Regions from separate parts of the Metabacillus sediminilitoris genome, predicted to be linked through region 2. Evidence: a T-box and tRNA genes for the amino acid it is inferred to sense, from the RefSeq annotation. Region 2 holds a T-box; the other regions hold tRNA genes.
What was found. The T-box of region 2 lies ahead of ileS (isoleucine--tRNA ligase). A T-box ahead of a tRNA ligase gene usually reads a tRNA of that ligase, here a tRNA-Ile.
Positions count from the first base shown of each region.

Region 1: it has a tRNA-Ile gene. The T-box ahead of ileS (isoleucine--tRNA ligase) is inferred to sense a tRNA for this amino acid. The anticodon was not compared.
Region 3: it has a tRNA-Ile gene. The T-box ahead of ileS (isoleucine--tRNA ligase) is inferred to sense a tRNA for this amino acid. The anticodon was not compared.

Region 1 is NZ_CP046266.1:8,132-15,954, forward strand. It holds gene gyrA (DNA gyrase subunit A) at 1-1,388, shown strand, start outside; gene GMB29_RS00040 (HD-GYP domain-containing protein) at 1,527-2,624, shown strand; rRNA gene GMB29_RS00045 (16S ribosomal RNA) at 2,888-4,437, shown strand; tRNA gene GMB29_RS00050 (tRNA-Ile) at 4,515-4,591, shown strand; tRNA gene GMB29_RS00055 (tRNA-Ala) at 4,605-4,680, shown strand; rRNA gene GMB29_RS00060 (23S ribosomal RNA) at 4,791-7,720, shown strand.
Region 2 is NZ_CP046266.1:3,724,068-3,731,890, reverse strand. It holds gene pgeF (peptidoglycan editing factor PgeF) at 1-281, shown strand, start outside; gene GMB29_RS17830 (YggS family pyridoxal phosphate-dependent enzyme) at 290-976, shown strand; gene GMB29_RS17825 (cell division protein SepF) at 978-1,424, shown strand; gene GMB29_RS17820 (YggT family protein) at 1,432-1,695, shown strand; gene GMB29_RS17815 (YlmH family RNA-binding protein) at 1,755-2,531, shown strand; gene GMB29_RS17810 (DivIVA domain-containing protein) at 2,649-3,155, shown strand; T-box leader at 3,218-3,454, shown strand; gene ileS (isoleucine--tRNA ligase) at 3,515-6,286, shown strand; gene GMB29_RS17800 (TraR/DksA family transcriptional regulator) at 6,589-6,912, shown strand; gene lspA (signal peptidase II) at 7,097-7,564, shown strand; gene GMB29_RS17790 (RluA family pseudouridine synthase) at 7,565-7,823, shown strand, end outside.
Region 3 is NZ_CP046266.1:30,991-38,813, forward strand. It holds gene dnaX (DNA polymerase III subunit gamma/tau) at 1-1,601, shown strand, start outside; gene GMB29_RS00145 (YbaB/EbfC family nucleoid-associated protein) at 1,623-1,949, shown strand; gene recR (recombination protein RecR) at 1,961-2,557, shown strand; gene GMB29_RS00155 (YaaL family protein) at 2,658-2,879, shown strand; gene GMB29_RS00160 (pro-sigmaK processing inhibitor BofA family protein) at 3,020-3,292, shown strand; rRNA gene GMB29_RS00165 (16S ribosomal RNA) at 3,569-5,118, shown strand; tRNA gene GMB29_RS00170 (tRNA-Ile) at 5,196-5,272, shown strand; tRNA gene GMB29_RS00175 (tRNA-Ala) at 5,286-5,361, shown strand; rRNA gene GMB29_RS00180 (23S ribosomal RNA) at 5,472-7,823, shown strand, end outside.

The sequences.
Region 1 (7,823 bases), 1.9 Mb from region 2:
AAGCGGAGGCGCGTGCACATATTCTTGAGGGATTAAGGATTGCACTAGACCATTTAGATGCAGTGATTGCGTTAATTCGAAGTTCTCAAACGACGGATATTGCCCGCAATGGATTAATGGAGCAATTTTCGCTTAGTGAAAAACAAGCACAAGCAATATTGGATATGAGACTTCAACGTTTAACCGGTTTAGAAAGAGAAAAAATTGAAGAGGAATACCAATCACTTGTAAAATTAATTGCTGAATTAAAGGCGATTTTGGCAGACGAAGAAAAAGTACTTTCTATCATTCGCGATGAGCTTACAGAAATTAAAGAGCGATTCAACGATGAGCGTCGTACAGAAATAGTTGCCGGCGGGATAGAAAATATCGAAGATGAGGATTTAATTCCAATTGAGAATATTGTTATTACGCTAACTCATAACGGCTATATTAAACGTCTCCCATTATCAACCTATCGTACACAAAAACGTGGTGGACGAGGTATTCAAGGAATGGGAACGAATGAGGATGACTTTGTTGCGCAGCTCCTTACTACGTCAACACATGATACGATTTTATTCTTTACAAACAAAGGGAAAGTTTACCGAGCGAAAGGCTATGAAATTCCTGAATACAGCCGAACAGCTAAAGGTCTCCCGATCATAAACTTATTAAGCGTAGAAAAAGATGAATGGGTTAACGCGATTATCCCTGTTTCTGAATTTGCTGATGACTGGTTCTTATTCTTTACAACAAAAGAGGGAATCTCAAAACGTTCACCATTATCACAATTTGCCCATATAAGAAATAATGGATTAATCGCAGTAGGTCTGCGTGAAGCAGATGAACTGATTTCAGTAAAATTAACAGATGGATCTAAAGATATCATTATAGGGACAAAGAATGGTATGCTTATACGTTTCCCTGAAACAGACGTTCGATCAATGGGACGTACAGCAAGCGGTGTGAAAGGTATTACACTAGATTCAGATGATGAAGTAGTTGGAATGGAAATTCTTGAGGAAGACGTAGATGTATTAATTGTTACAAGCAATGGATATGGTAAACGAACTCCTTCTGAAGAATATAGAACCCAAAGCCGTGGAGGTAAGGGATTAAAGACATGTAATATCACTGATAAAAATGGTCAAGTCGTTTCTGTTAAAGCCGCAACAGGAGAAGAAGACTTAATGCTAATAACAGCTAGCGGTGTTATTATTCGGATGGATGTCTCGACCATTTCAACAATGGGAAGAAATACTCAAGGTGTTAAACTCATTAAATTAGATGAAAATGTCGTTGTTTCTACTGTTGCTTTAGTTGAAAAAGAGGAAGACGAAATAGAGCAAGCAGAAGAAGGTGAAACACCGGAAACACCAGAAACACCAGAAACACCAGAAGAATAAAACGATAAAAAACCGACTCGTAAAAGAGTCGGTTTTTTATTTAGTATGCAAACCCATAATAAAATTACGTATAAAATAGGAAAAATGATCTATTAATAAACATTTTTACCTATTTTTAGTTATAATGAACAAGGGGGGATGCTTGTGAGAATACATGTTGAACAATTACAAGATGGATGCATTTTATCTCAAAATATCATTTCAGATACAAATAGACCGCTGGCATACAAAACAACAGTTGTAGATCAACACATCAAAGCTGCTCTACAAGCTTTTTTGATTAAAGAAATAGAAGTAGAGAGTTTTCTTGATAATGGGGAAAAATTTCAACCTGATTATTTTTTGGATGAAAATGAAAAAGTTTTGGATCAAATGATTGATTCAATAGTTGAAAAATCTTTCTATCAACTTTATTTTGAGGCTGTCAAAGCCTTTAAACAGCTTTATCTTAGCTGGCAATCAGGTGCATTGCTAGATATAGCTAAAGTACGTCAATTGATTATTCCCTTAGTAGAAAAGATAGAAGGTAACGAGGAAGAGATTATTAAACTTTATCATCATAGTAAACAGGAAGACTATATTTATCATCATTCTATCTCTGTTGCGTTGCTTAGTGCTCTTTTAGGAAAAAAATTAAAGTATAAACAGGGGGACATGAATCAAATTGCATTAACTGGATTATTATGTGATTGTGGAATGTCAAAGATAACACCTAATATTCTTACTAAACATATAACATTAACTGAAAACGAGTATAGAGATGTTAAACAACACCCTGTTCATAGCTATAATTTACTTAAAAAAATAATGTCGATTAAAGAAGGAGTAAAGATGGGGGTATTACAACATCACGAAAGGATAGATGGCAGCGGATATCCTTTAAGTGTAAAAGGTGATAAGCTTCATCCCTACAGTAAAATAGTAGCTCTAGCAGATACATATCAAGCAATGGTATCTGTTCGACCTTATCGTAATAAACAGTCCCCATTTAAAGTATTAGAGCAAATTCTGCAAGATGAATTTGGTAAATTTGATATGAACGTCGTAAATGAATTAAAAAAGATCATTATTAAATTCTCGGTCGGAACAAAGGTAAAGCTTTCTAACGGTATTGAAGCCGAAATTGTTTTTGTGGATGAACAAAATCCAACCAGACCTATAGTAAAATCAATACATTTAAATGATATCCTTTCATTAAAGGATAAGAGAGAGCTATTTATTGAAGACGTTTTATAAAAAAATGCTCTGAATGTGTTGACTTAGTAAAGTTATGCTGATATACTTCTTAAAGTCAGCCAAACAGAGCATAGTTGTTCTGAAAAAAATATTCATTTAACTATTGACTTCGAGTATAGTTAAATGTTATATTAATGAAGTCGCCTTTGAGCGAATGACTAAAAAGTTCTTTGAAAACTAAACAAAACCAAGCGTGCCAACGTTAATTTCGATTAACAAAACAACGTACTACGAAGTACAATTTTATGAGCTACATCAACTCTTTATTGGAGAGTTTGATCCTGGCTCAGGACGAACGCTGGCGGCGTGCCTAATACATGCAAGTCGAGCGAATCTGAGGGAGCTTGCTCCCAAAGATTAGCGGCGGACGGGTGAGTAACACGTGGGTAACCTGCCTGTAAGATTGGGATAACTCCGGGAAACCGGAGCTAATACCGGATAACATGTCGAACCGCATGGTTCGACATTGAAAGATGGCTTCGGCTATCACTTACAGATGGACCCGCGGCGCATTAGCTAGTTGGTGAGGTAACGGCTCACCAAGGCGACGATGCGTAGCCGACCTGAGAGGGTGATCGGCCACACTGGGACTGAGACACGGCCCAGACTCCTACGGGAGGCAGCAGTAGGGAATCTTCCGCAATGGACGAAAGTCTGACGGAGCAACGCCGCGTGAACGATGAAGGCCTTCGGGTCGTAAAGTTCTGTTGTTAGGGAAGAACATGTACCAGAGTAACTGCTGGTACCTTGACGGTACCTAACCAGAAAGCCACGGCTAACTACGTGCCAGCAGCCGCGGTAATACGTAGGTGGCAAGCGTTGTCCGGAATTATTGGGCGTAAAGCGCGCGCAGGTGGTTTCTTAAGTCTGATGTGAAAGCCCACGGCTCAACCGTGGAGGGTCATTGGAAACTGGGGAACTTGAGTGCAGAAGAGGAAAGTGGAATTCCAAGTGTAGCGGTGAAATGCGTAGAGATTTGGAGGAACACCAGTGGCGAAGGCGACTTTCTGGTCTGTAACTGACACTGAGGCGCGAAAGCGTGGGGAGCGAACAGGATTAGATACCCTGGTAGTCCACGCCGTAAACGATGAGTGCTAAGTGTTAGAGGGTTTCCGCCCTTTAGTGCTGCAGCAAACGCATTAAGCACTCCGCCTGGGGAGTACGGTCGCAAGACTGAAACTCAAAGGAATTGACGGGGGCCCGCACAAGCGGTGGAGCATGTGGTTTAATTCGAAGCAACGCGAAGAACCTTACCAGGTCTTGACATCCCACTGACCGGTATAGAGATATACCTTTCCCTTCGGGGACAGTGGTGACAGGTGGTGCATGGTTGTCGTCAGCTCGTGTCGTGAGATGTTGGGTTAAGTCCCGCAACGAGCGCAACCCTTGATCTTAGTTGCCAGCATTCAGTTGGGCACTCTAAGGTGACTGCCGGTGACAAACCGGAGGAAGGTGGGGATGACGTCAAATCATCATGCCCCTTATGACCTGGGCTACACACGTGCTACAATGGATGGTACAAAGGGCTGCAAGACTGCGAAGTCAAGCCAATCCCATAAAACCATTCTCAGTTCGGATTGCAGGCTGCAACTCGCCTGCATGAAGCCGGAATCGCTAGTAATCGCGGATCAGCATGCCGCGGTGAATACGTTCCCGGGCCTTGTACACACCGCCCGTCACACCACGAGAGTTTGTAACACCCGAAGTCGGTGGGGTAACCGTAAGGAGCCAGCCGCCTAAGGTGGGACAGATGATTGGGGTGAAGTCGTAACAAGGTAGCCGTATCGGAAGGTGCGGCTGGATCACCTCCTTTCTAAGGAAAATGAGGCACACTTGGTTTTTGTTTAGTTTTGAGAGAACTTTGTTCTCCAATGATATATTCATAGAGATGGGCCTATAGCTCAGCTGGTTAGAGCGCACGCCTGATAAGCGTGAGGTCGATGGTTCGAGTCCATTTAGGCCCACCATCTCAAAGAAAACGGGGCCTTAGCTCAGCTGGGAGAGCGCCTGCTTTGCACGCAGGAGGTCAGCGGTTCGATCCCGCTAGGCTCCACCAATGTTCCTTGAAAACTAGATAACGATAACAATTCAAGTAATTCACTGAGTTTAAACGCTTAGTTTAGTGATTCTCTTAATAATGATTAAAATGACATTTTTAATGTCAAAGGTTAAGTTGTTAAGGGCGCACGGTGGATGCCTTGGCACTAGGAGCCGATGAAGGACGGTACTAACACCGATATGCTTCGGGGAGCTGTAAGTAAGCTTTGATCCGGAGATTTCCGAATGGGGGAACCCACTGCTCGTAATGGAGTAGTATTTTCACCTGAATACATAGGGTGATAAAGGCAGACCCGGGGAACTGAAACATCTAAGTACCCGGAGGAAGAGAAAGCAAACGCGATTTCCCAAGTAGCGGCGAGCGAAACGGAATTAGCCCAAACCAAGAGGCTTGCCTCTTGGGGTTGTAGGACACTCTATACGGAGTTACAAAGGAACGGAGTAAATGAAGAGGTCTGGAAAGGCCCGTCAAAGAAGGTAACAACCCTGTAGTTGAAACTTCGTTCCCTCCAGAGTGGATCCTGAGTACGGCGGGACACGTGAAATCCCGTCGGAAGCAGGGAGGACCATCTCCCAAGGCTAAATACTCCCTAGTGACCGATAGTGAACCAGTACCGTGAGGGAAAGGTGAAAAGCACCCCGGAAGGGGAGTGAAAGAGATCCTGAAACCGTGTGCCTACAAGTAGTCAAAGCCCGTTAATGGGTAATGGCGTGCCTTTTGTAGAATGAACCGGCGAGTTACGATCCCGTGCAAGGTTAAGTTGATGAGACGGAGCCGCAGCGAAAGCGAGTCTGAATAGGGCGAAAGAGTACGTGGTCGTAGACCCGAAACCAGGTGATCTACCCATGTCCAGGGTGAAGTTCAGGTAACACTGAATGGAGGCCCGAACCCACGCACGTTGAAAAGTGCGGGGATGAGGTGTGGGTAGCGGAGAAATTCCAATCGAACTTGGAGATAGCTGGTTCTCTCCGAAATAGCTTTAGGGCTAGCCTTGAAATTGAGAGTCTTGGAGGTAGAGCACTGATTGGACTAGGGGCCCCCATCGGGTTACCGAATTCAGTCAAACTCCGAATGCCAAAGACTTATGTTCAGGAGTCAGACTGCGAGTGATAAGATCCGTAGTCAAGAGGGAAACAGCCCAGACCACCAGCTAAGGTCCCAAAGTATACGTTAAGTGGAAAAGGATGTGGAGTTGCTTAGACAACCAGGATGTTGGCTTAGAAGCAGCCACCATTTAAAGAGTGCGTAATAGCTCACTGGTCGAGTGACTCTGCGCCGAAAATGTACCGGGGCTAAACGTATCACCGAAGCTGTGGATTGTTCTTACGAACAATGGTAGGAGAGCGTTCTAAGGGCTGTGAAGCTAGACCGGAAGGACTAGTGGAGCGCTTAGAAGTGAGAATGCCGGTATGAGTAGCGAAAGAGGGGTGAGAATCCCCTCCACCGAATGCCTAAGGTTTCCTGAGGAAGGCTCGTCCGCTCAGGGTTAGTCGGGACCTAAGCCGAGGCCGAAAGGCGTAGGCGATGGACAACAGGTTGAAATTCCTGTACCACCTCCTCACCATTTGAGCAATGGGGGGACGCAGAAGGATAGGGTAAGCGCGCTGTTGGATTAGCGCGTCCAAGCAGTTAGGCTGATAACGAGGCAAATCCCGTTGTCGTAAAGGCTGAGCTGTGATGGCGAGGGAAATATAGTACCGAAGTTCCTGATTCCACACTGCCAAGAAAAGCCTCTAGCGAGGTGAGAGGTGCCCGTACCGCAAACCGACACAGGTAGGCGAGGAGAGAATCCTAAGGTGAGCGAGAGAACTCTCGTTAAGGAACTCGGCAAAATGACCCCGTAACTTCGGGAGAAGGGGTGCTTTTTCAGGGCTTGCCCTGCGAAAAGCCGCAGTGAATAGGCCCAGGCGACTGTTTAGCAAAAACACAGGTCTCTGCGAAGCCGCAAGGCGAAGTATAGGGGCTGACGCCTGCCCGGTGCTGGAAGGTTAAGGGGAGAGGTTAGCGCAAGCGAAGCTTTGAACCGAAGCCCCAGTAAACGGCGGCCGTAACTATAACGGTCCTAAGGTAGCGAAATTCCTTGTCGGGTAAGTTCCGACCCGCACGAAAGGCGTAACGATCTGGGCACTGTCTCAACGAGAGACTCGGTGAAATTATAGTACCTGTGAAGATGCAGGTTACCCGCGACAGGACGGAAAGACCCCGTGGAGCTTTACTGTAGCCTGATATTGAATTTTGGTACAGCTTGTACAGGATAGGTAGGAGCCTGAGAAGCCGGAGCGCTAGCTTCGGTGGAGGCGTCGGTGGGATACTACCCTGGCTGTATTGAAATTCTAACCCGCAGCCCTTATCGGGCTGGGAGACAGTGTCAGGTGGGCAGTTTGACTGGGGCGGTCGCCTCCTAAAATGTAACGGAGGCGCCCAAAGGTTCCCTCAGAATGGTTGGAAATCATTCGTAGAGTGTAAAGGCACAAGGGAGCTTGACTGCGAGACCTACAAGTCGAGCAGGGACGAAAGTCGGGCTTAGTGATCCGGTGGTTCCGCATGGAAGGGCCATCGCTCAACGGATAAAAGCTACCCCGGGGATAACAGGCTTATCTCCCCCAAGAGTCCACATCGACGGGGAGGTTTGGCACCTCGATGTCGGCTCATCGCATCCTGGGGCTGTAGTCGGTCCCAAGGGTTGGGCTGTTCGCCCATTAAAGCGGTACGCGAGCTGGGTTCAGAACGTCGTGAGACAGTTCGGTCCCTATCCGTCGTGGGCGTAGGAAATTTGAGAGGAGCTGTCCTTAGTACGAGAGGACCGGGATGGACGCACCGCTGGTGTACCAGTTGTCTTGCCAAAGGCATAGCTGGGTAGCTATGTGCGGAAGGGATAAGTGCTGAAAGCATCTAAGCATGAAGCCCCCCTCAAGATGAGATTTCCCATAGCGTAAGCTAGTAAGATCCCTGAAAGATGATCAGGTTGATAGGTCAGAGGTGGAAGCGCGGTGACGTGTGGAGCTGACTGATACTAATCGATCGAGGACTTAACCTAAATAGAAAAGCGGAAGAAGCCCGCTTAAATCCATAGGGCATTGGAGCGCTCGAGAAGAAGTCGTACTTTGACTTCGCAGGAGAGTGTGAAATGACCGTAGGAT
Region 2 (7,823 bases):
CATGCTGTTATATTGTTGATGATCGAGTGATCTCGGCAATTAATAAAAGTATCATCGAAAAATATCCATTAACATACAGCAAAATAACAGAAGGACAATATAAATTAGATTTAAAAAAGCTTAACAAATACTTGTTGCTAGAAGCGGGAATACAAGAAGAAAATATAACCGTTTCACATCATTGTACAAGCTGTGAAAAAGAAATATTTTTCTCACACAGACGTGATGAAGGAAAAACTGGTCGTATGTTAAGTTTTATTGGAATATATGAGGAGGCTTAGCACTAGAAATGAATGTGCAAGACAACTATCAAACAATACGAGATAATATTGACAATATTTGCAAACGGATCGGTCGAAATTCAGATGACATTCATGTAATTGCCGTAACTAAATATGTTAGCATTGAGCGTGCAAAAGCCGCACTTGATGCTGGTGTTAAGCATTTAGGTGAAAATCGTGAAGAAGGTCTTAACGCCAAATACCAAGTCCTTGGAAATTTGGCTGCTTGGCATTTTATCGGTTCACTGCAAACGAGAAAGGTAAAAAATATTATTGATAAAGTTGAATACATACATTCTTTAGATCGTCTATCTTTAGCAAAAGAAATAGATAAACGTGCCAATAAGCCAATTAAATGTTTTGTTCAGGTAAATGTATCAGGTGAAGAATCAAAGCATGGTTGTTCTCCTGATGAGTTAGATCATCTTGTCAAGGAGCTACAATCTTTATCAAATATACAAGTAGTAGGGTTAATGACAATGGCTCCATTTACTGAGGATAAGGATGTCATCCGCGCATGCTTTAAAAAGTTAAAAAGACTTCAAGAAAAAATACAAGCATTACAACTGCCTAACGCACCATGTAACGAATTATCAATGGGCATGTCTAATGATTATGAAATAGCAATTGAAGAAGGTGCAACCTTTATAAGAATTGGAACTTCACTCGTTGGAAATGAAAGCGGAGGTGTATAAAATGTCTATTAAAAATCGGTTTAAAAGTTTTTTTGCATTAGATGATGAAGAATATGAATATGTTGAAAATGAGGAAATGCAACAAGAATATGAAGAACAACAACCAATTTCCCAAAAGCCGCAAACTCAATCAACTAAGCAAAATGTAGTAAGTTTGCAAAGTATCCAAAAATCTTCTAAAGTTATTTTATGTGAGCCAAGGGTTTATGCTGAAGCACAGGAAATTGCGGATCAATTAAAAAATCGCCGTGCAGTTGTCGTTAATCTTCAAAGTATTCAAAGAGACCAAGCTAAACGGATTGTAGATTTTTTAAGTGGAACTGTGTATGCAATCGGAGGCGATATTCAACGAATTGGCACAAATATTTTTTTATGCACACCTGATAATGTAGATGTATCAGGATCTATTTCTGAGCTAATCTCAGAAGAAGAACATCAAAGGTGGTAAACTCGACATGGACATAATATTTAGCTTAATTACTACACTGTTAACTTTTTATTCGTATGCGATCATCATTTATATTTTACTATCATGGTTTCCTGGCGCGAGAGAATCTGGTTTTGGACAAATATTGGCTAAAATTTGTGAACCTTATTTAGAGCCATTTCGAAAAATTATTCCTCCTTTAGGAATGATTGATATCTCACCAATTGTAGCAATTTTGGCATTAAAATTTGCACAATATGGAGTTGCATCACTTTTTAGAATGCTTGGCTAAGGGACTATTTGGTCCCTCTTTTTACTTCTAAGATAGATTGTGTAATTGGAGTTGTGACAATGGATCACTTATATCAACACTTTCGGCGTGAAGAAAAACATTTTATCGATCAGGTCCTTCAATGGAAGGAGAGCGTTATAACTCAATATAGCCCTAAACTAACGGACTTTTTAGATCCTAGAGAACAAGAAATCGTTTTCTCAGTCATAGGGGATCACTCTGAAGTGAAAGTTTCATTTCAAGGTGGTGTCCTGGATACTGAACGTAAAAGGGCATTGCTATATCCAGACTATTTTCAGCCGGAAAATGAAGATTTCAAATTAACTCTTTTTGAAGTAAAGTATGCAAGTAAATTTATCACTCTTCAGCATCGTCAAGTTTTAGGGGCGCTTATGAGTTTAGGAATAAAGCGGTCTAAATTCGGAGATATTCGATTTAGCAATGAGACCGTGCAGTTCGTTTGTGCTAGAGAAATTTCAGATTATTTAATAACTAATTTTCTAGAAGTTGGACGTGCCAAAGTTACGTTAAAAGAAAAAGAACTTAATGAATTTTCACCACAGGCAGAAGTATACCAAGAGATCGTTACAACGGTCTCATCACTGCGTCTAGATGTAATAGGTTCAGCTGTTTATAATATTTCACGACAAAAAATACAACCGCTTATTACAAACGGACTTGTAAAGGTCAATTGGAAAACAGTTGAATCAGTTTCTTTCGAGTGCCGTGAAGGTGATACACTTTCAGTACGCGGATATGGTCGTAGTAAAGTTACAGCAATTGAAGGTAAAACAAAAAAAGATCGATTTAGAATCGTATTTCACGTTTGGAAATAATCATTTTTTAAATAAATTTTAAGTTTTAGCAGGATTTTCAACATACCTGTCGAATTATGATTTATAATGTTGACAGGGATTAACTATTTCACTACATATATATTGGAGGTGGCATCCGTGCCTTTAACACCATTAGATATCCATAATAAGGAATTTAATAAAGGGTTTCGTGGGTATGATGAAGATGAAGTAAATGAGTTTTTGGATCAAGTCATTAAAGATTATGAAATGATTATCCGCGAAAAAAAAGAGCTTGAATCTCGTGTAACAGAATTAACTGAGAAATTGGGCCATTTTACAAATATTGAAGATACCCTGAATAAATCGATTATCATTGCTCAAGAAGCGGGAGAAGACGTAAAGCGTAATGCTCAAAAGGAGTCTAAACTGATCATTAAAGAAGCAGAGAAAAACGCTGATCGTATTATTAATGAATCATTAGTAAAATCCCGAAAAATTGCAATGGAAATTGAGGAGCTGAAAAAGCAGTCAAAAGTGTTTAGAACTCGTTTCCAAATGCTAATTGAAGCACAGCTTGACCTACTTAAAAATGATGATTGGGATCACTTATTAGAGTATGAAGTAGAGCCTATTTTCGGCGAAGCTGAAGAAACAAAAAGCTAGACTTGACTTTTAAAGAATTTTTCGCATATAATATGAAAACTTAGAACAATTAATTTTTTGATATTTAAACGGTGACAGGGAACAGTAATCCTTTGCAAACCTTATTTAGCGAATCGAGGATGGTGGAAGCTCGATATAAGGAAAAGGACGAAAATCACCCTAGAGTTCCATGCTGAACATTATCAATAAGTAAGCAATGGCGTGTCATTCTCGTTACGAATGCTAGAGTGGATTATTGGCCTTTTGGTTATATTAATCTAATAGGGTGGTACCGCGAGATAAACCTTCTCGTCCCTTTTGGGATGAGAGGGTTTTTTGTGTTTTTAAAAACCAATCATGATGATGGAGGCTAGTTAATAATGGAGTATAAAGATACATTACTTATGCCAAAGACAGAATTTCCAATGCGAGGAAATTTACCAAACAGAGAGCCATTAATGCAAGAGAAATGGGAAAAAATGGATATTTATAAAAAAGTGCAGGAACGTACAAAAGATCGTCCTCTTTTCATTTTGCATGATGGACCTCCTTACGCAAATGGTGACATTCATATGGGCCATGCACTTAACAAAATATTAAAAGATTTTATCGTACGATATAAATCAATGAGTGGATATTGTTCACCGTATGTACCGGGTTGGGATACACATGGTTTACCAATTGAAACGGCATTAACGAAAAATAAAAAAGTTAAACGAAAAGAAATGTCTGTTGCTGATTTTCGTAAGCTTTGTGAAGAATATGCTTGGCAGCAAATTAACGGGCAACGTGAGCAATTTAAGCGTTTAGGAGTACGTGGTGATTGGGATAACCCATATGTAACATTAACACCAGCTTATGAAGCACAACAAATTAAAGTATTTGGTGAAATGGCGAAGAAGGGCTATATTTACAAAGGCTTAAAACCAGTATACTGGTCACCTTCAAGTGAGTCTGCACTTGCTGAAGCAGAGATCGAATATGCTGACAAGCGCTCACCATCTATTTATGTGGCATTCTCTGTTACAGATGGGAAAGGTGTTCTAACTAATGATGAAAAAATTATCATTTGGACAACAACTCCTTGGACTATTCCTGCAAATTTAGGGATTTCTGTTCATCCAGAATTAGAATATAGTGTAGTTTCAGTAGCTGGTGAGAAATATGTAGTTGCTTCTGCTTTAGTTGAAACTGTTGCAAAAACAATTGAGTGGGAAAATTATGAAGTTGTTCGAACATTGAAAGGTTCTGAGCTTGATCGTGTTGTTGCGAAACATCCAATTTATGACCGAGAATCACTAGTAATGCTAGGTGAACATGTAACAAGTGATGGTGGTACTGGTTGTGTCCATACAGCACCAGGACATGGTGAAGATGATTTTATCATCGGTCAAAAATATGGTTTAGATGTTTTATGTCCTGTTGATGAAAAAGGATATATGACGAATGAAGCTACAGGCTTTGATGGCTTGTTCTATGATGAAGCAAATAAGGCAATTACAGAAAAATTACAAGAAGTAGGGGCATTATTAAAGCTTCAATTTATTACACATTCATATCCACATGACTGGAGAACGAAAAAGCCAACAATCTTCCGTGCAACAGCACAATGGTTTGCTTCCATTAAAGATTTCCGTGAAGACCTTTTGACAGCCATTAGGGAAACAAAATGGGTTCCGGCATGGGGAGAAACAAGACTATACAATATGGTTCGCGACCGTGGCGACTGGTGTATTTCACGTCAGCGTGCATGGGGTGTTCCGATCCCAGTTTTCTATGCGGAAAATGGTGATCCGATTATTACAGATGAAACAATCGATCACGTTTCTAACTTATTCCGTGAACATGGGTCAAATGTTTGGTTTGAGCGTGAAGCAAAAGATCTTTTACCAGAAGGATTTACACACGAAAACAGTCCAAATGGGAACTTTACTAAAGAAACGGATATTATGGATGTTTGGTTTGATTCAGGTTCATCACATCAAGCAGTACTATTAGAAAGAGATGAACTTCAAAGACCTGCAGATCTATATTTAGAAGGTTCTGACCAATATCGAGGATGGTTTAACTCATCATTATCAACTGCTGTAGCTGTGACTGGCAAAGCACCATATAAAGGGGTATTAAGCCATGGTTTTGCTCTAGATGGTCAAGGGCGTAAAATGAGTAAATCATTAGGTAATACAGTTGTACCAGAAAAAGTAATGAAACAACTAGGTGGAGATATTTTACGATTATGGGTAGCTTCTGTGGATTATCAAGCAGACGTTCGTGTATCAGATGCAATTTTAAAACAAGTTGCAGAGGTTTATCGTAAAATCCGTAACACATTCCGTTTCTTACTCGGTAATCTAGCTGACTTTAATCCAACGTCAGATTCTGTTAACCTAGAAAATCTTCGCGAAGTTGATCGTTATATGCTTGTAAAGTTGAATAAATTAACTAAACGTGTAAAAGAAGCATATGATCAATACGAATTTGCAGCCATCTATCATGCTGTTCATAATTTCTGTACGATTGAATTAAGTTCGTTCTATTTAGATTTTGCTAAAGATGTTTTATATATTGAATCAGAAGAAAACTTAGATAGACGTGCAATTCAAACGGTACTCCATGAAACACTTATGGCACTTGTTAAATTGGTTACACCAATTCTGCCTCATACAGCCGATGAAGTATGGGAACATATTAGTTCAGTAACAGAAGAAAGTGTTCAATTAGTTGATATGCCAGAAGTGAAAGAATATCCTAATGCAGATGAATTAGAAAGCAAATGGGATGCATTTATGTCATTACGAGACGATGTATTAAAGGCTTTAGAAGTAGCTCGAAATGAAAAGATCATTGGTAAATCTTTAACTGCAAGTATTTCTTTATATCCAAATCAAGAAGCAAAGATGCTACTTGAATCGGTTGAAGAAAATTTAAAGCAATTATTTATTGTTTCTGGGTTTGAAATTGCTGGTGATTATGACACAGCACCAGAAAATGCCCAAGTTTTTGATTCAGTAAAGATTGTCATTACACAAGCAAACGGTGAAACGTGTGAACGTTGTTGGATTGTAACACCTGAAGTAGGTCAAGTGGCTGATCATCCAACACTTTGTCAACGTTGTGCAGATATAGTAAAAAATCATTATATTGCTGAATAATAAATAAGCAAGGACTGACCGCTAGAAGTGTAGCACTAAATGTTTTAGACTACACTTTCATTGGTCAGTCCCTTTTTGATTACAAGCCCATTTTTACCAAAAACGTTTAGTGAAGAAAGTCAAAGGGTAAAAAATATCCATTAAACAAATTAAACACTTAGTTAGCACCGTTTTCATTCACAGGAAAATTCTTATTAGGGTGAGTAAAGTTTTCTCAGGTTAAACTAAAATTACAACAAAAGAAGGATAAGGAGTTGTCCATCTTGAATAAATATTATGGGATCCGGTATGAATTGCAAGTGATGAAAGAAGAACTGCGAACGAGGTTATTTGATCACAGTTTGTTTGAAATGACTTGTGATGACCATCAAGGGAAAAGTAGTACTTTGATGCATCATATTAAAGAGGAACTTCAAGATGTCGAACGTGCCTTAATGAAAATTGATAAAGGAATATATGGTTTTTGTGAAGAAACAGGTCAAGAAATTCCTTTCGAAAAATTAAGGATACTCCCTACAGCAAGAACAATTTATGATTTTTATTTTCAAGAATTATTTGAACGAAAATCTCTTCCTCAATACGATTATACCCATGAAGAAACATATATCACTGGAAGTGATTTTTAATCCATTTCTTCTTTTGAAAGTCTGACCTTGTAATGTGCTCTTATACACAAATAAGGTCAGGCTTTTATTATGATGGTGGGTTCCCTATCGTAACTTGCTTTACGCGTTCTTTTTATATATGGTACAATTCTAATGGATAAATATCGAAATTTACTTTTAGAATAATGGAAAGTTGGGGAAGTTTGTGTTTTATTACATAATAGCAGCAATTATCATTGTAATCGATCAAGTGACAAAATGGCTTATTGTTAAAAATATGGAACTTGGAGAAAATATTACTATTATCGAAAATTTCTTATATATTACATCACATCGAAATCGCGGAGCAGCATGGGGGATCTTGCAAGGGCAAATGTGGTTCTTTTACATCATAACAGCTATTGTAATTGTCGGTATCATTTATTACATCCAAAAATATACGAAGGAATATAAGGTAATGGGAATTGCTCTTGGTTTAATGCTGGGCGGAGCAATTGGAAATTTCATTGACCGTTTATTTCGTAAAGAAGTTGTCGACTTTATTAATACATACATTTTTTCATATGACTTTCCTATTTTTAATGTTGCTGATTCAGCACTATGTGTGGGAGTTGTTTTGTTATTTATTCATATGTTGTTTTTTGAAGGGAAACAAAAGAAGGAGAAAATATAAATGGACATCATTGAATTACAGGTAAGTGAAGAACAGAAAAATGAGCGGATTGATAAATTTTTATCAACATATAATGGTGAGTGGTCACGATCACAGGTGCAGATTTGGATTAAAGAAGGTTCTGTTAAAGTAAATGACAACCCAGTTAAAACAAACTATAAATGTCAACCGCAAGATCGTATTGTAGTTGTCATTCCAGATCCAGAACCATTAGATGTTGTTGCAGAACAAATGAATCTTGATATTTATTATGAAGATC
Region 3 (7,823 bases), 1.9 Mb from region 2:
CCCTGCTACAAAATAAGTTCTCCCATGCATACCTTTTTTCAGGACCACGAGGGACAGGAAAAACAAGTGCTGCAAAAATATTTGCTAAAGCAGTAAACTGTGAAAAGGCTCCAGTAGCTGAACCATGCAACGAATGTGCAGCATGTAAAGGGATTACAAATGGCTCAATATCAGATGTTATTGAAATTGATGCTGCTTCTAATAATGGTGTTGATGAAATTAGAGATATACGCGACAAAGTGAAATATGCCCCTTCATCTGTACAGTATAAAGTATATATTGTCGATGAAGTTCATATGTTATCAATTGGAGCGTTTAATGCACTTTTAAAAACACTTGAAGAACCACCGAAGCATGTCATTTTTATTTTAGCAACGACAGAGCCGCATAAAATTCCCTTAACGATTATCTCTCGCTGTCAAAGGTTTGATTTTCGTCGAATAACAGCTTCAGCTATAGTGGGAAGAATGAAGGAAATTATACATAATCAGCATGTTGATGTTGAAGAAACTGCTTTAGATGTTATCGCTAGAGCAGCAGATGGAGGAATGCGTGATGCCCTTAGCCTCCTAGATCAAGCGATATCCTATAGTGATGAGAGAGTAAGAGTAGAAGAGGCATTACTTATCACTGGGGCCGTATCACAAGGGTTCCTTGGAAAGATTGCTGAAGCAATTCAGGAAAAGGATGCAACAGGAGCCCTGCAAGCTTTAGATCAGGTAATGTATCAAGGGAAGGATCCCGCAAGATTTATTGAAGATCTTACCTACTATTATCGAGATATGCTGTTATATCAAACTGCACCAACATTAGAGGATGTTTTAGAACGAGTTACTGTAGATGAAAAATTTACATTTCTTGCTGAAAAAATACCAGCAAGTGATATATATGAGATCATTGAAACATTAAGTAAGAGCCAACAAGAAATGAAATGGACTAATCATCCGAGGATCTTTTTGGAAATTGCATTTGTGAAGCTATGTCAGCATTCACCTGCATCATCACATTTCCAACAAGAGGAATACAATTCATTGCTAGAAAAGATAACAAATTTACAATCTGAATTAAACAAATTAAAGCAGCAAGGTATTTCGGCTCCACAGCAACAGGCTTCAGCATCAAATGAGCCAAAACAAAGATCGATGAAAAGTGGTTATAAAACACCTGAAGGAAGAATACAGGAAATTCTTAAAGTTGCTAGAAGAAAAGATTTAGAAGTCATTAAAGGTCGCTGGGGAGAGCTCTTAGATTTACTTAAAAGACAAAATAAAGTATCACATGCTGCTTTATTAAATGATAGTGAACCAGTTGCAGCTTCTGAAACTGCCTTTGTACTTAAATTTAAGTTTGAAATTCATTGTAAAATGGTTGCGGAAAACAATAACAATGTTCGAACAAATTTAGAACAAATTTTACAAGAAATAACGGGTAAAAGTTTGGAAATGGTTGGCGTTCCTGAACATGATTGGGTTAAAATAAGAGAGGACTTCCTACGAAATCAAAAAGATCAAGATGATACACAGCAAGATGTAGAAGAAGATCCGATTATTGCAGAGGCAATAAAATTAGTAGGTAATGACTTAATTGAAATAAAAGACTAATGTTTGGAGGAATGAAATATGATGCGTGGCGGCGGAATGGGCAACATGCAAAAAATGATGAAACAAATGCAAAAAATGCAGAAAGATATGGCAAAGGCTCAAGAGGAACTTGCTGTAAAAACAGTTGAGGGAACAGCCGGCGGCGGAATGGTTACTGTTATTGTTAATGGCCAAAAAGAATTAGTGGAAGTTAATATTAAAGAAGAAGTAGTAGATCCGGAAGATATCGAGATGTTACAAGATTTAGTATTAGCGGCAACAAATGATGCATTGAAAAAAATGGATGACTTAACAAATGATACAATGGGTCAATTTACAAAAGGAATGAATTTACCGGGAATGTTCTAGGAGGATTAATCATGCATTATCCTGAACCGATATCAAAGCTAATTGATAGCTTTATGAAATTGCCAGGAATTGGACCGAAAACGGCCGTTCGTCTGGCTTTTTTTGTCCTAAACATGAAAGAAGATGTGGTATTAGACTTTGCAAAGGCTCTAGTTAATGCGAAACGAAACCTATCTTATTGTTCTGTTTGTGGACATATAACAGATCAAGATCCTTGCTATATTTGTGAGGATGTACGACGTGATAAAAGTTTAGTTTGTGTTGTTCAAGATCCCAAGGATGTTATTGCTATGGAGAAAATGAAAGAATACAATGGCTTATATCATGTATTGCATGGTGCTATCTCACCAATGGATGGAATTGGACCTGAAGATATTAAAATACCTGAGTTATTAAAAAGACTTCAAGATGATGTGATTCAAGAAGTCATTCTGGCTACTAATCCTAATATTGAGGGAGAAGCGACAGCTATGTACATTTCTAGATTATTAAAACCATCAGGAATTAAATTAACAAGAATTGCACATGGTTTACCTGTAGGCGGAGACTTAGAATATGCAGATGAAGTGACTTTATCTAAAGCCTTAGAAGGAAGAAGAGAACTATAGCGTGATATCTCCATTCAGGAAGATTTAGAATGCTAGAATCACTTAACAATAAGTAAGGACCTATTATTACCTATAAATGTATGGCAAGGGAGGGTTAACATTGCTTTTTCGCCGAAAGGGTTGGTTAAGGAATCAATATGACCAACAATTAGTACAGAATTTACTCAATATGAAAAAAGAGTGGAATCGGCAAAAACAACTCGTTGATAAAAGTGTTGAACCCTCTTCACAAGTACTTTATGAATTAAAGATTGCGGAAGCAAAATATTTCTTTTTGTTAAAAGAAGCAAAAAACCGCAATATTAAAATCGGGAGAATATAAACTTCTTTCAAAAAGTACGAGGAATTTAGTCGGAAATGGCGCTTGTAAGGAAAAGCATTACTTACATATTTACTAATAAGCTTGTTCTATTTTTTCACTCCTTTCATATTTATTTACTATTAGAGATATGAAAGAGAGTGATGAAAGTGGATCCAATTCTCGTTTTTTCAATCCTTGGAGGATTAATCTTAATTCTTTTATTTGCAGGCGCACCAATTCGCCCACTTAGATGGGTAGGGAAGTTATCTATAAGGATCATCATAGGAGCATTAATGTTATTTTTAGTAAATGCTTTTGGTACGAGCCTTGATATACACATACCTATTAATTTTATAACATCAAGCATTTCTGGTATTTTAGGATTACCTGGCTTGGCTGCTATGATCATTATTAAAACAATGATTATTGGATAAAACAAATGGTTAACCATTTGTTTTGTTTTTTTTGTTGACATTAATATATAGAGATGATATATTAATAAACGTCGCTGAAAGAGAGACTACTGAATAAAAAGTTTTTACAAAAAAAACGTTGACTTAATATGAAGATACATGATATTATATTTAAGTCGCTTCGGTGACGATGTAAAAAGTTCTTTGAAAACTAAACAAAACCAAGCGTGCCAACGTTAATTTCGATTAACAAAACAACGTACTATAAAGTACAAAATTATGAGCTACATCAACTCTTTATTGGAGAGTTTGATCCTGGCTCAGGACGAACGCTGGCGGCGTGCCTAATACATGCAAGTCGAGCGAATCTGAGGGAGCTTGCTCCCAAAGATTAGCGGCGGACGGGTGAGTAACACGTGGGTAACCTGCCTGTAAGATTGGGATAACTCCGGGAAACCGGAGCTAATACCGGATAACATGTCGAACCGCATGGTTCGACATTGAAAGATGGCTTCGGCTATCACTTACAGATGGACCCGCGGCGCATTAGCTAGTTGGTGAGGTAACGGCTCACCAAGGCGACGATGCGTAGCCGACCTGAGAGGGTGATCGGCCACACTGGGACTGAGACACGGCCCAGACTCCTACGGGAGGCAGCAGTAGGGAATCTTCCGCAATGGACGAAAGTCTGACGGAGCAACGCCGCGTGAACGATGAAGGCCTTCGGGTCGTAAAGTTCTGTTGTTAGGGAAGAACATGTACCAGAGTAACTGCTGGTACCTTGACGGTACCTAACCAGAAAGCCACGGCTAACTACGTGCCAGCAGCCGCGGTAATACGTAGGTGGCAAGCGTTGTCCGGAATTATTGGGCGTAAAGCGCGCGCAGGTGGTTTCTTAAGTCTGATGTGAAAGCCCACGGCTCAACCGTGGAGGGTCATTGGAAACTGGGGAACTTGAGTGCAGAAGAGGAAAGTGGAATTCCAAGTGTAGCGGTGAAATGCGTAGAGATTTGGAGGAACACCAGTGGCGAAGGCGACTTTCTGGTCTGTAACTGACACTGAGGCGCGAAAGCGTGGGGAGCGAACAGGATTAGATACCCTGGTAGTCCACGCCGTAAACGATGAGTGCTAAGTGTTAGAGGGTTTCCGCCCTTTAGTGCTGCAGCAAACGCATTAAGCACTCCGCCTGGGGAGTACGGTCGCAAGACTGAAACTCAAAGGAATTGACGGGGGCCCGCACAAGCGGTGGAGCATGTGGTTTAATTCGAAGCAACGCGAAGAACCTTACCAGGTCTTGACATCCCACTGACCGGTATAGAGATATACCTTTCCCTTCGGGGACAGTGGTGACAGGTGGTGCATGGTTGTCGTCAGCTCGTGTCGTGAGATGTTGGGTTAAGTCCCGCAACGAGCGCAACCCTTGATCTTAGTTGCCAGCATTCAGTTGGGCACTCTAAGGTGACTGCCGGTGACAAACCGGAGGAAGGTGGGGATGACGTCAAATCATCATGCCCCTTATGACCTGGGCTACACACGTGCTACAATGGATGGTACAAAGGGCTGCAAGACTGCGAAGTCAAGCCAATCCCATAAAACCATTCTCAGTTCGGATTGCAGGCTGCAACTCGCCTGCATGAAGCCGGAATCGCTAGTAATCGCGGATCAGCATGCCGCGGTGAATACGTTCCCGGGCCTTGTACACACCGCCCGTCACACCACGAGAGTTTGTAACACCCGAAGTCGGTGGGGTAACCGTAAGGAGCCAGCCGCCTAAGGTGGGACAGATGATTGGGGTGAAGTCGTAACAAGGTAGCCGTATCGGAAGGTGCGGCTGGATCACCTCCTTTCTAAGGAAAATGAGGCACACTTGGTTTTTGTTTAGTTTTGAGAGAACTTTGTTCTCCAATGATATATTCATAGAGATGGGCCTATAGCTCAGCTGGTTAGAGCGCACGCCTGATAAGCGTGAGGTCGATGGTTCGAGTCCATTTAGGCCCACCATCTCAAAGAAAACGGGGCCTTAGCTCAGCTGGGAGAGCGCCTGCTTTGCACGCAGGAGGTCAGCGGTTCGATCCCGCTAGGCTCCACCAATGTTCCTTGAAAACTAGATAACGATAACAATTCAAGTAATTCACTGAGTTTAAACGCTTAGTTTAGTGATTCTCTTAATAATGATTAAAATGACATTTTTAATGTCAAAGGTTAAGTTGTTAAGGGCGCACGGTGGATGCCTTGGCACTAGGAGCCGATGAAGGACGGTACTAACACCGATATGCTTCGGGGAGCTGTAAGTAAGCTTTGATCCGGAGATTTCCGAATGGGGGAACCCACTGCTCGTAATGGAGTAGTATTTTCACCTGAATACATAGGGTGATAAAGGCAGACCCGGGGAACTGAAACATCTAAGTACCCGGAGGAAGAGAAAGCAAACGCGATTTCCCAAGTAGCGGCGAGCGAAACGGAATTAGCCCAAACCAAGAGGCTTGCCTCTTGGGGTTGTAGGACACTCTATACGGAGTTACAAAGGAACGGAGTAAATGAAGAGGTCTGGAAAGGCCCGTCAAAGAAGGTAACAACCCTGTAGTTGAAACTTCGTTCCCTCCAGAGTGGATCCTGAGTACGGCGGGACACGTGAAATCCCGTCGGAAGCAGGGAGGACCATCTCCCAAGGCTAAATACTCCCTAGTGACCGATAGTGAACCAGTACCGTGAGGGAAAGGTGAAAAGCACCCCGGAAGGGGAGTGAAAGAGATCCTGAAACCGTGTGCCTACAAGTAGTCAAAGCCCGTTAATGGGTAATGGCGTGCCTTTTGTAGAATGAACCGGCGAGTTACGATCCCGTGCAAGGTTAAGTTGATGAGACGGAGCCGCAGCGAAAGCGAGTCTGAATAGGGCGAAAGAGTACGTGGTCGTAGACCCGAAACCAGGTGATCTACCCATGTCCAGGGTGAAGTTCAGGTAACACTGAATGGAGGCCCGAACCCACGCACGTTGAAAAGTGCGGGGATGAGGTGTGGGTAGCGGAGAAATTCCAATCGAACTTGGAGATAGCTGGTTCTCTCCGAAATAGCTTTAGGGCTAGCCTTGAAATTGAGAGTCTTGGAGGTAGAGCACTGATTGGACTAGGGGCCCCCATCGGGTTACCGAATTCAGTCAAACTCCGAATGCCAAAGACTTATGTTCAGGAGTCAGACTGCGAGTGATAAGATCCGTAGTCAAGAGGGAAACAGCCCAGACCACCAGCTAAGGTCCCAAAGTATACGTTAAGTGGAAAAGGATGTGGAGTTGCTTAGACAACCAGGATGTTGGCTTAGAAGCAGCCACCATTTAAAGAGTGCGTAATAGCTCACTGGTCGAGTGACTCTGCGCCGAAAATGTACCGGGGCTAAACGTATCACCGAAGCTGTGGATTGTTCTTACGAACAATGGTAGGAGAGCGTTCTAAGGGCTGTGAAGCTAGACCGGAAGGACTAGTGGAGCGCTTAGAAGTGAGAATGCCGGTATGAGTAGCGAAAGAGGGGTGAGAATCCCCTCCACCGAATGCCTAAGGTTTCCTGAGGAAGGCTCGTCCGCTCAGGGTTAGTCGGGACCTAAGCCGAGGCCGAAAGGCGTAGGCGATGGACAACAGGTTGAAATTCCTGTACCACCTCCTCACCATTTGAGCAATGGGGGGACGCAGAAGGATAGGGTAAGCGCGCTGTTGGATTAGCGCGTCCAAGCAGTTAGGCTGACAACGAGGCAAATCCCGTTGTCGTAAAGGCTGAGCTGTGATGGCGAGGGAAATATAGTACCGAAGTTCCTGATTCCACACTGCCAAGAAAAGCCTCTAGCGAGGTGAGAGGTGCCCGTACCGCAAACCGACACAGGTAGGCGAGGAGAGAATCCTAAGGTGAGCGAGAGAACTCTCGTTAAGGAACTCGGCAAAATGACCCCGTAACTTCGGGAGAAGGGGTGCTTTTTCAGGGCTTGCCCTGCGAAAAGCCGCAGTGAATAGGCCCAGGCGACTGTTTAGCAAAAACACAGGTCTCTGCGAAGCCGCAAGGCGAAGTATAGGGGCTGACGCCTGCCCGGTGCTGGAAGGTTAAGGGGAGAGGTTAGCGCAAGCGAAGCTTTGAACCGAAGCCCCAGTAAACGGCGGCCGTAACTATAACGGTCCTAAGGTAGCGAAATTCCTTGTCGGGTAAGTTCCGACCCGCACGAAAGGCGTAACGATCTGGGCACTGTCTCAACGAGAGACTCGGTGAAATTATAGTACCTGTGAAGATGCAGGTTACCCGCGACAGGACGGAAAGACCCCGTGGAGCTTTACTGTAGCCTGATATTGAATTTTGGTACAGCTTGTACAGGATAGGTAGGAGCCTGAGAAGCCGGAGCGCTAGCTTCGGTGGAGGCGTCGGTGGGATACTACCCTGGCTGTATTGAAATTCTAACCCGCAGCCCTTATCGGGCTGGGAGACAGTGTCAGGTGGGCAGTTTGACTGGGGCGGTCGCCTCCTAAAATGTAACGGAGGCGCCCAAAGGTTCCCTCAGAATGGTTGGAAATCATTCGTAG